2 regions of the Arthrobacter sp. SPT-J7 genome follow, and region 1 is predicted to be linked to the other one. Evidence: riboswitches for the same ligand, from Rfam matches in the RefSeq annotation. Region 1 holds a riboswitch; the other holds the start of a gene.

Region 1 (4,403 bases):
CGGGACGGACCACGCTGTGGGCGGCCACTCCTGCCAGCCCCAGCACGGCGTCGATATCCACCGGCATGTCCTCGAGTTCCAGCGCCTGGAGCAGTTCGCTGACATACGGGGAGAGCTGTTCGGCCGCTCCGGACACAATGGCCTCCGATCCGCCCGGTGCGCGGGCTAGGACAACGTTTGTTTCAGGCTACGGTGCGGGCCGGGCAATGCCAAAGCGGCCCGCGTCCTGCCAGGTGTCCACGTCGGAGGTGTGCCTCGCGGCCCGCTCCAACGGGAGCTCGACCGCCTGCAGCTTGTCCAGCAGCCTTCGCACCGGTTGGCCTTCCAGCCCGGCCGCTCCCCCGGCCTTTTGCACCGCTGCCACCAAGGCTGCACTGTCCGCACAGCAAGCCAACTGCTGCCGTTTGCCGTCGGTGTCCACCGGGATCCAGAGCTTCGCCTGCGGCGCGCGGGCGGCACCGCCCAGCAGCAGTTCCGGCAGCCCGGCCAGCCACGGCATATCGCAGGCAAAGAGCAGGGTGAACGGCGCCCGGCCCGGGACGCCGTCGTCGTCCGGTGCCACAGCCGGTGCGCCGTCGTCGTCGTCCGGCGCAGGAGCCGGTGCGCCGCCGTCGTCGCCCGGTGCAGGAGCCGGTGAACGGCCATCTGTCTCGGCCGCCAGAGCCTGCACCCCGGCCGCGATGCCCGCTGCCGGACCGGAGAACGGCGGGTCCTCCCGGGTCAGCAGAAGCCGGGGCGGTCCGGAAGCCACCGACCGGCGGAAAGCGTCCACTTCCTCCAGCAGGTCCTCCGGGCCCACGACGGCGATCCGCCGGGCGCCGTGGACAGCCTCCAGCGTGCGGCGCAACAGCGTGGACCCGTCCAGTTGCAGCAGGGCCTTGGGGCTTCCGCCCAGCCGCGAGGATCGGCCGCCAGCCAGCACGACGGCGTCGAATTCGGGAGCAGTCACGCGGCGGTATGCCTGTCGAGGAACTGGCTCCAGGCGGGGGCCGGCCGGTCCAGATCGCGGATCCGCCAGCGCGCACCGCTAGGCGGGCGGGGCGTGAACCGCAGGCTCCAGCCCATCTGGGCCAGTGTGCGGTCGCCCTTGGCGTTATTGCAGCGCAGGCAGCAGGCCACTAGATTCTCCCAACTGTCCGCACCTCCGCGCGAGCGCGGCCTCACATGGTCCACCGTGGTGGCCGTCTTGCCGCAGTAGGCGCACAGGTGGTTGTCCCGGCGCAGCACTCCGCGGCGGGTCACGGCGGTGTCCTGATTGTACGGAATCTTAATGTACCGGTTAAGCAGGATCACCGAAGGGCGGCCCAGAATGTCGTTCGGCCCGACGACGGGATCACCGTCTTCCGCGATCACGCTGGCCTTGCCGGTGAGCACAAGCAGCAGCGCCCGGCGGAAGGTGACGACCGCCAGCGGTTCGTATCCAGCATTCAGAACGAGTGTGCGCATGCACATTCCTCTAGGTGTGGCCAACCCGACCGGTGCTTCAGCTCCGGTCGGGGACTGGATTTTCTGCACTAACAGTCAAAGAGTATGACGGTCGATACGTTCTGCGCTAACTTTTTTCGCTGTTGGTGGGCAGTTTCGACCGGAGCAGCCAGATGTTCGCCGGCTGTTCTCCGGTCCTCGGCGGATCAGGCGGGCGGCCGCCGTTAGGCCAAAAACGGCACCGGCCCCGGTCCACGCTGGGCATGTACCGGGGCCGGTGGACGGTCTAGCAGACCGGAAAAGACCGAAGCCTAGTTGACGCGGATGGCGACGTAGCCGGATCCCACATCGGCGCTGGCCAACGCGGTGGTGTAACCGGTCCAGCCGCCGTGGACGGCCTGGCCGTTGCCCACGTAGATGGCGATGTGCGCAACCCCGGCGCCGCCGTCGGAGTAGTAGAGCAGGTCGCCCGGCTGCGGGGTGGAAACCTGCGTGCCGTAGCTGAGGAACTGCGCCGGGGCGAGGTCGCCCACCGACTTACCGGCGGCGCGGAGGGCCTTCTCCACCATGGCGGTGCAGTCCTGCGAAATACCGATCTGGCCGTAAGCGGAGGAGACCAGGGTGGAAGCCACGCCACTGGCGGAGGCGGTGGCGGGTGCGGGTGCGGCGGCCTTGGCAGCTGCGGGCTTGGCGGCTGCGGGCTGCGCTGCGGCCGCCGGGGCGGCTTCCTGGACCGCAGTCTGTGCTGCGTCTGCCGCTTGCTCGACAACCGGCTCCACTTCCTGGGCCACGGCTTCGACCACTGGCTCCGGCTTAGGGGCCGGAGTCGACGTGATGTCGGGGCGCGAGAAGGTCAGTTCGACAGCACTGGAAGCCTGGACCGTGTCCACCTGCACGCGGCTGGGAACGGACACGGTGGACGCAGTGCGTTCGATGGTGGCTGACTGCGCGGGGATGCCGGCGGTCAGGGCCAATCCGGAGGCGGCAGCAATAACGGCTGCGGAGCGCCCCATGGATCCGGCATTGGATGAGACGGCTTTGGAAATCGTCTCCAGCGGGTTAGTGCGGACGGAAACGGCGCGGTGGCGCCCGGTGACGGTGTTATTGAACACGTTAAAGGCCTCTCCCAATGCCTGCGAGGTGAGCTGTCGGATTCGGATGGGAGTGCACCCGGCCGTAGTCCTCCCCGGCAAAAGCCTGAGAGCCCTACGACTTAACCCCAAGGGTTCCTGTACGGAACCCGAATTTGGTTCCCCCGCCTCTGCCCGCGAAGTTTTTGCGAACGAACCCTGGATGGTGGCAGAGCTCGGCAATCCACCCAGAGGTACCAGCCGCTGGCAGCTGGAACGAGTAACAGCGTATACGATGCAGCGAGCATTGTCACGTTCTGATCACGGAACGGTGATCTTTAGGTTACGGAGGTTGCCCCATACGCACCGAAAAGGGGATTCAGGCGCCCGTCGCACCGCCGCAAGCGGGGTTTAAGGACCGACGGCGCGCCCCGAAAGGCACGCCGCGATACACCCCCTAGAGAGGGCCTCAGGAAGGCCCTTAGCCCGCCGGGCGGATGAACACCGGTCCGGAGCCGATGTAGGCGCTGCCCAGCACGGTGCTGTAACCGGCCCAGCCGCCGTGGACGGCCTGGCCGTTGCCAACGTAGATGGCCACGTGGGCCACGCCGGCGCCGCCGTTGGCGTAGTAGATGATGTCGCCCGGCTGCGGGGTGGAGACCTGCGTGCCGTAGGCGAAGAACTGTGCCGGGGCGAGGTCGCCGACCGAGAAGCCGGCCGCGCGCAGCGCGTTCTCAACCAGTGCGGTGCAGTCCTGACCCACACCGATCTGGCCGTACGCGGCAGCGACGATGGCGCCGGCCACGCCGCTGGCGGCAGCTTCGCCGCTCTTTTTGCTGGACTTGCCCTTGTTCGATGCGGCATCGTCGCCGGTCGTCGGGTTGATCTCGTTCGAGACGGGCTGGACCACGGTCTGCGGTGCCGGGGTGGACGTAATCCGAGCACGTTCGAAGGTCAGTTTCACAGCCGGCGAAGCCTGCACGGCTTCCACCTGGATGCGGGCCGGGGCGTCGACGCTGCGGTCGGCGCTGACGGCCTGAGCCGGAATGGCACCGGTTAGAACGATGCCGGTAGCAGCGGCGATAACGGCACCTTGGCGTCCAACAGTTCCGGCGTTTGCGGAAACAGCCTTGGAAATCGTCTCAAGCGGGCTGGTGCGGACAGGGGTCGCACGGTGGCGGCCCGCAGTAATGCTCTTGGACACGGTTGTACCTCTCCCAAATGCCTGCGAGGTGAGCTGTCGGGTTCGGATGGGAGTTCATCCGGCCGGTCGGCTTCCGGGCTGGTGGCCCGGGCCTGATCGGCTTTACCCCAAGGACGTCCTGCGACGTCCGGGAAGTGGTTCCCCCGCCTCTGCCATGCGATTCGGTGCGAACGAACTTCGGGCGACGGCAGAGTTCGGCATTCCGCCCGAAGGTGCCTGGCAGTTGCTGCCAGGCACAGGTGAAACCTTATAACAGTTTGGCGACTGAGTCACATTCCGGTTACGGCGTGTCAATCAGAGCCAGCCGGTGGGGTCCACCAGCTTGCCGTTGACCATGACTTCGAAATGCAGATGGCAGCCGGTTGAGGCTCCAGTGGTGCCGCTTTCGCCCAGAACCTCGCCCCGCGCCACGGTGGCGCCCACCGTCGTGTCGATGGTGCTCAGGTGGTTGTATGTGGTCTCCAGGCCATTGCCGTGGTCCACCACAATCCGGTTTCCGCCACCGCCGACCTGGAACCCGGCTTCGACGACTGTGCCGCCGGCCGCGGAGTGTACCGGCGTACCGCAGGGTGCCCCGTAGTCCTGGCCGGTGTGCAATTCTCCGGCGTAACCGGTGATGGGGCTGACCCGGTAGCCGAACGGCGAGGTCTTGATCAGCTCGTCCATCGGCTGCGAAAGGGACCCTTCGCTGCCGATCGGCTTAG
Region 2 (4,403 bases), 100 kb from region 1:
GTCAGCGCGATCGGCAGCACCAGCCAAAACATCCACCGCCAGGACAGCGCATGCAGGATGAGGCCGGAGATGGTTGGGCCGATCGCCGGTGCCACCGAAATGACAATCGAGACGTTGCCCATGGTTTTCCCGCGGTCCTCCGCTGGCACCAGGTTCATCAGCGTGGTCATCAGCAGCGGCATCATGATGGCCGTGCCCGACGCCTGCACCACCCGCGCCACCAGCAGTACCTCGAAGCCGGGAGCCAGGGCGGCCAGCAGTGTGCCCGACGAGAACAGCAGCATCGCCGCGGTGAAAACCTGCCGCGTGGTGAAACGCTGAAGTAGGAAGCCGGTGACCGGGATGACCACCGCCATGGTCAGCATGAACGCGGTGGTCAGCCATTGGGCCGCGCGGGCGCTGATGTGCAGGTCTTCCATCAGGTCGGTCAAGGCCACGGACATGATGGTCTCGTTCAGGATCACCACAAAAGCGGAAACCAGCAGGATGCCGATCACCTTGCGGTTGCGGCGTGATTCATCTGCCGTCAAGCCGCCGCCCTGGGCCTGCCCGGGCCGCGCCGAGGCACTATTCGTCGACGGTTCATTACTCACGGGAGAATCCTCGGGTGGGAGTGCGTGCTGTTGTGGTCGGCCGCCGAAGGGCCAAGAGCGCCGGCGAAAACGGCGGAATAGTAGTCTAACCCTCGGTCAGCAGGGCCTATTCCCGCTCCGCCTCATGCTCTGGCAAATCACGACGACGGTGCCCGGGCAGAGTCGCCCTGGAGTGGGGCGGGGGAGTGCGCTGCAGTTCCCGAAGCCAAGCCTCGGGGCAGAGTTGGTCCGCGCACCGCAAAGCGCGTAAAGAGGAGAAGCCCCGCCCCAAAGGGAGAAGCTTCGCCGGTTAAGGCAGCGGTTACCCGTCACGGAGGCAAGGTCTCGTTGTTAAAGAGGACCCGTTGTTAATAAGGAGAAGCTTCGCCGGAAAAAACACGGGGCCCAAAAAGAGGAGCCGGCCGGTTAAAGAGGAAAACCCGGCAGTTGACGAGGAGACGCCCCTATTTAAAGAGGAGAGGCCCCGTCGGCGCGTGGCCGACGGGGCTCCCTGTGGTCCTGGGCCAGCCGTTGGGGGGAATAGCCGGCCCAGGAAACTGTGGTGCTACTAGATGGTGTAGTAGCCGGTGACCGGCATGGCGCTCACGTCGTGAACCAGGGTGCCCTGGCTCGGGTTGAGCGCGCTGATCATCTTGCCGTCGCCGAGGTAGATGCCGATGTGGGCTCCACCGTTCTGCACGACCAGGTCGCCGGCCTTCGGGTTGCTGGTCGGCGTCAGGGCGCCGCCCTGCATTTGGCTGGTGCGGGGGAGATCGACGCCTACCTGGGCGTAAACCCACTGGGTGAAGCCGGAGCAATCCCAGCCGGAGGTGGAGGTGCCGCCCCAGACGTAAGGCGTGCCCAGACCCTGCATGGCGATGTCCACGATGCTCTGGTTGCTGGAAGCGAGCTCGATGTCGGTGCTGGCCAGCGAAACGGTGGCGGTGTCTGCCGGTGCAGCCTGGGTGGCTGCGGCAGCCACGCTGGCGCCTGCGCCGGAGCCCAGAGCAACCTGGCCGCCGGACTGGGTGCCCTGCGCGGAACCGGTCAGCGCGATCTGGTCGCCCGGGTAGATGATCGTGTAAGCGTTCAGCCCGTTGATGGCCAAGACATCCTGCACGTTCTTGCCGTACTGGGCGGCGATCGTGCCTACGGTGTCGCCGGAGACCACGGTGTGGGTGGCGGCGTCGGAAGCAGCTTCGGTGCTGGTGTTGGCCGGGGCGGCAACGGCGTCAGCAACATCGGCTGCACCGTAGGTCGGGACAGTGACATTGGCGGCAGCGTTGGCCGGCATGCCGACGCCCAGCATCAGGCCTCCGGCAGCCGTGACAACGGCGGCGCTGCGGCCGACGGTGCCGGCGTGGGATGAAACAGCGTTGGTCAGGCCGGCCACAGTGGTGTTGCGGACGGGGGTGGCGCGGTGGCGTGCACGGTTGTTTTTGAGCAGCAAGAAGTAACCTCTCCCAATGCTTACGAGGTGAGCTGTCGGATTCGGATGGGAGTCACCCGGTCGTGCGGTAGTGCGGCATGCACTCCACGCGACTTAACCCCAAGGGCCCCTAAGGGGCCCGGAAAGTGGGTCCCCCGCCTCTGCCAGATGTCTAACGAACAAACCCGGAAAGGTTGGCAGAGCTCAGCAATACCTTCCGAGGACGGCGGCTTGATCGCCGACGTGATCATTACGTTACATAACAGTTCGATAACTGTCCAAGCCCTGAAATTTACCTGTGGATAACCTGAAAGCCGGACAAGCGCAACGTCCCTCGGCCCGTTTATCGCCCACCCTACAAAGGCTGCTTGCTACAACTTTGGGAACAGACCTCCGTCGCTCACTCCGTTTTTAAGCCCATTTTCGGGCCTTCCGAGTGAAGATCATCACCAAATGAGCCCGCTCAATGGGTTTCCACAGCGCGCAAAACAACCCATTGTCGGAGCCCGACGGCGGGAGTAGGCTCCGGATTAACCGGGCCGCGTAACGGCCGGCGCTTCGGCTTGCGGCCGGCGGCGTGGCCCAGCCACTTCGGAGAGGAATGAAGCGCCATGCCCATCACCCGTGATCTGATCATCAACGGCGAGCACGTGCCTGCGGTTTCCGGCAAAACCACCGAGGACATCAGTCCCTACACAGGAGACTCTTACGCCACCGTCGCCGCCGCTGGTCCGGAGGATGTGACGCGGGCCGTCAACGCGGCGTCGTCGGCCTTCGACTCCTGGGCCGCCACGCCTCCGACCCAACGAGCGAAAATCTTCCTGAAAGCTGCCGATCTGTTGGAGGAGCGGCTGCAGCAGGGCATCGAGCTGATGGCCGGCGAAGTCGGTGGAGTAGCGGTCTGGGCCGGCTTCAACATCCAGCTGGCCGCCAACATCCTGCGCTCCGCCGCGGCAGCCACCACTGCTCCGCGGGGCGATGTGCTCGCCACCGATCTGCCGGGCAAGCTCTCGCTCTCGGTCCGCCAGCCCTATGGTGTGGTGGCGGCGCTGTCGCCGTGGAACGCTCCGTTCATCCTGGGCATCCGTGCCATAGCCATCCCGCTGGCCGTGGGCAATACGGTGGTGCTCAAACCCAGCGAGGACGCGCCGCTGGCCTGCGGACTGTTCCTCGCGGATGCCATGCTGGATGCCGGCCTACCGCCGGGGGTGCTCAACGTGATCACGAACGACCGCGCGGACGCCAACGACGTCGTCAGTACCTTGATCTCCGACCCGCGCGTCCGGAACGTAAATTTCACCGGTTCCACCAAAGTCGGACGGATCATCGGCACGCTGGCGGCACAGAACCTGAAGCCGGCGGTGCTCGAGCTCGGCGGCAAGAACTCGCTGGTGGTGCTGAAAGACGCAGACATCGACTACGCCGTCCAAGCCGCGGCCTTCGGCGCGTTCATGAACGCCGGACAGATCTGCATGTCCATCGACCGGGTGATCGTGGACCGCAGCATCTCGGATGAATTCTCTAGCCGTTTTGCGGAAAAGGTGGCCAAGCTTCCCACCGGCGACCCGATGAACCAGGCCACGGTCATTGGACCGCAGGTCAACCAAAGCTCGGCGGACCGGCAGTACGCACTGATCGACGACGCCGTTTCCAAGGGTGCGCAGGTGCTGGCCGGCGGGGAGAAGGCCGGCCAAGCCGTGGTGCCGGCGACGGTACTGTCCGGCATCACCGAGGAGATGCGGATCTACGACGAGGAGATCTTTGGTTCAGCCACCACGGTGATGGAGGTGGACGGCCCGGAGCAGGCGGTACAGCTGGCCAACGACACGAATTACGGGCTGACCTCTGGCGTGATCACCGAGAACCTGGCCGAGGGCTTTGAGGTGGCGCAGCGGCTCAAGACCGGCATCAGCCACGTCAACGACCAACCGGTGCAGGACGAGCCGATGGCCCCGTTCGGCGGCATCCAGGAGTCGGGCTACGGCAAATTCGGCGGCCAGGCCGGCATCAATTCGTTTACCGAGGAGCGCTGGATCACCATTCAGCAAAGCGGACACGCCCAGTACCCGTTCTAGTTTCAATCGCGGATCCGCACGGCGGTCTCGCGCATGTAGCGGTCTACATGGGCGTACGCGTCGCGGGTTAATGCTTTCCACAGCTCGACGGCGAGGCGCGGGTTTTCGCTCTCCAGCCGGCTGATCGCTTCGGCCGGGAGTAGCTTGACCCGTACCTTTCCGGCGGCGCGCACGGTCGTTTCCTGCCGGTCCGCGCTGCCCAGCGCCATTTCGCCGAACGTCATGCCGGCGCTCAAGGTGGTGAGCTTGACCCGGCTGTTCTCCGGGCCGGGCGACGTGGTGACGACGCTGCCGGACAGGATGAAGTAGACGCCGCCGAAGCGTTGG

The links. A riboswitch is a leader RNA that binds a small molecule or an ion and turns the genes downstream of it on or off. The one in region 1 is predicted to bind cyclic di-AMP.
Region 2: it holds a riboswitch for cyclic di-AMP, as region 1 does, so the genes downstream of both, AC5RWX_RS10405 (NlpC/P60 family protein) here and AC5RWX_RS09940 (C40 family peptidase) in region 1, are expected to answer to the same signal.

The regions. Positions count from the first base shown of each region.
Region 1 is NZ_JBNHFF010000005.1:70,963-75,365, reverse strand. It holds gene AC5RWX_RS09955 (DUF6457 domain-containing protein) at 1-136, opposite strand, end outside; gene mobA (molybdenum cofactor guanylyltransferase) at 188-949, opposite strand; gene AC5RWX_RS09945 (HNH endonuclease) at 946-1,446, opposite strand; gene AC5RWX_RS09940 (C40 family peptidase) at 1,737-2,537, opposite strand; cyclic di-AMP (ydaO/yuaA leader) riboswitch at 2,542-2,716, opposite strand; gene AC5RWX_RS09935 (NlpC/P60 family protein) at 2,977-3,699, opposite strand; cyclic di-AMP (ydaO/yuaA leader) riboswitch at 3,703-3,876, opposite strand; gene AC5RWX_RS09930 (M23 family metallopeptidase) at 3,994-4,403, opposite strand, start outside.
Region 2 is NZ_JBNHFF010000005.1:173,785-178,187, forward strand. It holds gene AC5RWX_RS10400 (MDR family MFS transporter) at 1-593, opposite strand, end outside; gene AC5RWX_RS10405 (NlpC/P60 family protein) at 1,141-2,022, opposite strand; cyclic di-AMP (ydaO/yuaA leader) riboswitch at 2,027-2,211, opposite strand; gene AC5RWX_RS10410 (aldehyde dehydrogenase family protein) at 2,613-4,076, shown strand; gene glsA (glutaminase A) at 4,079-4,403, opposite strand, start outside.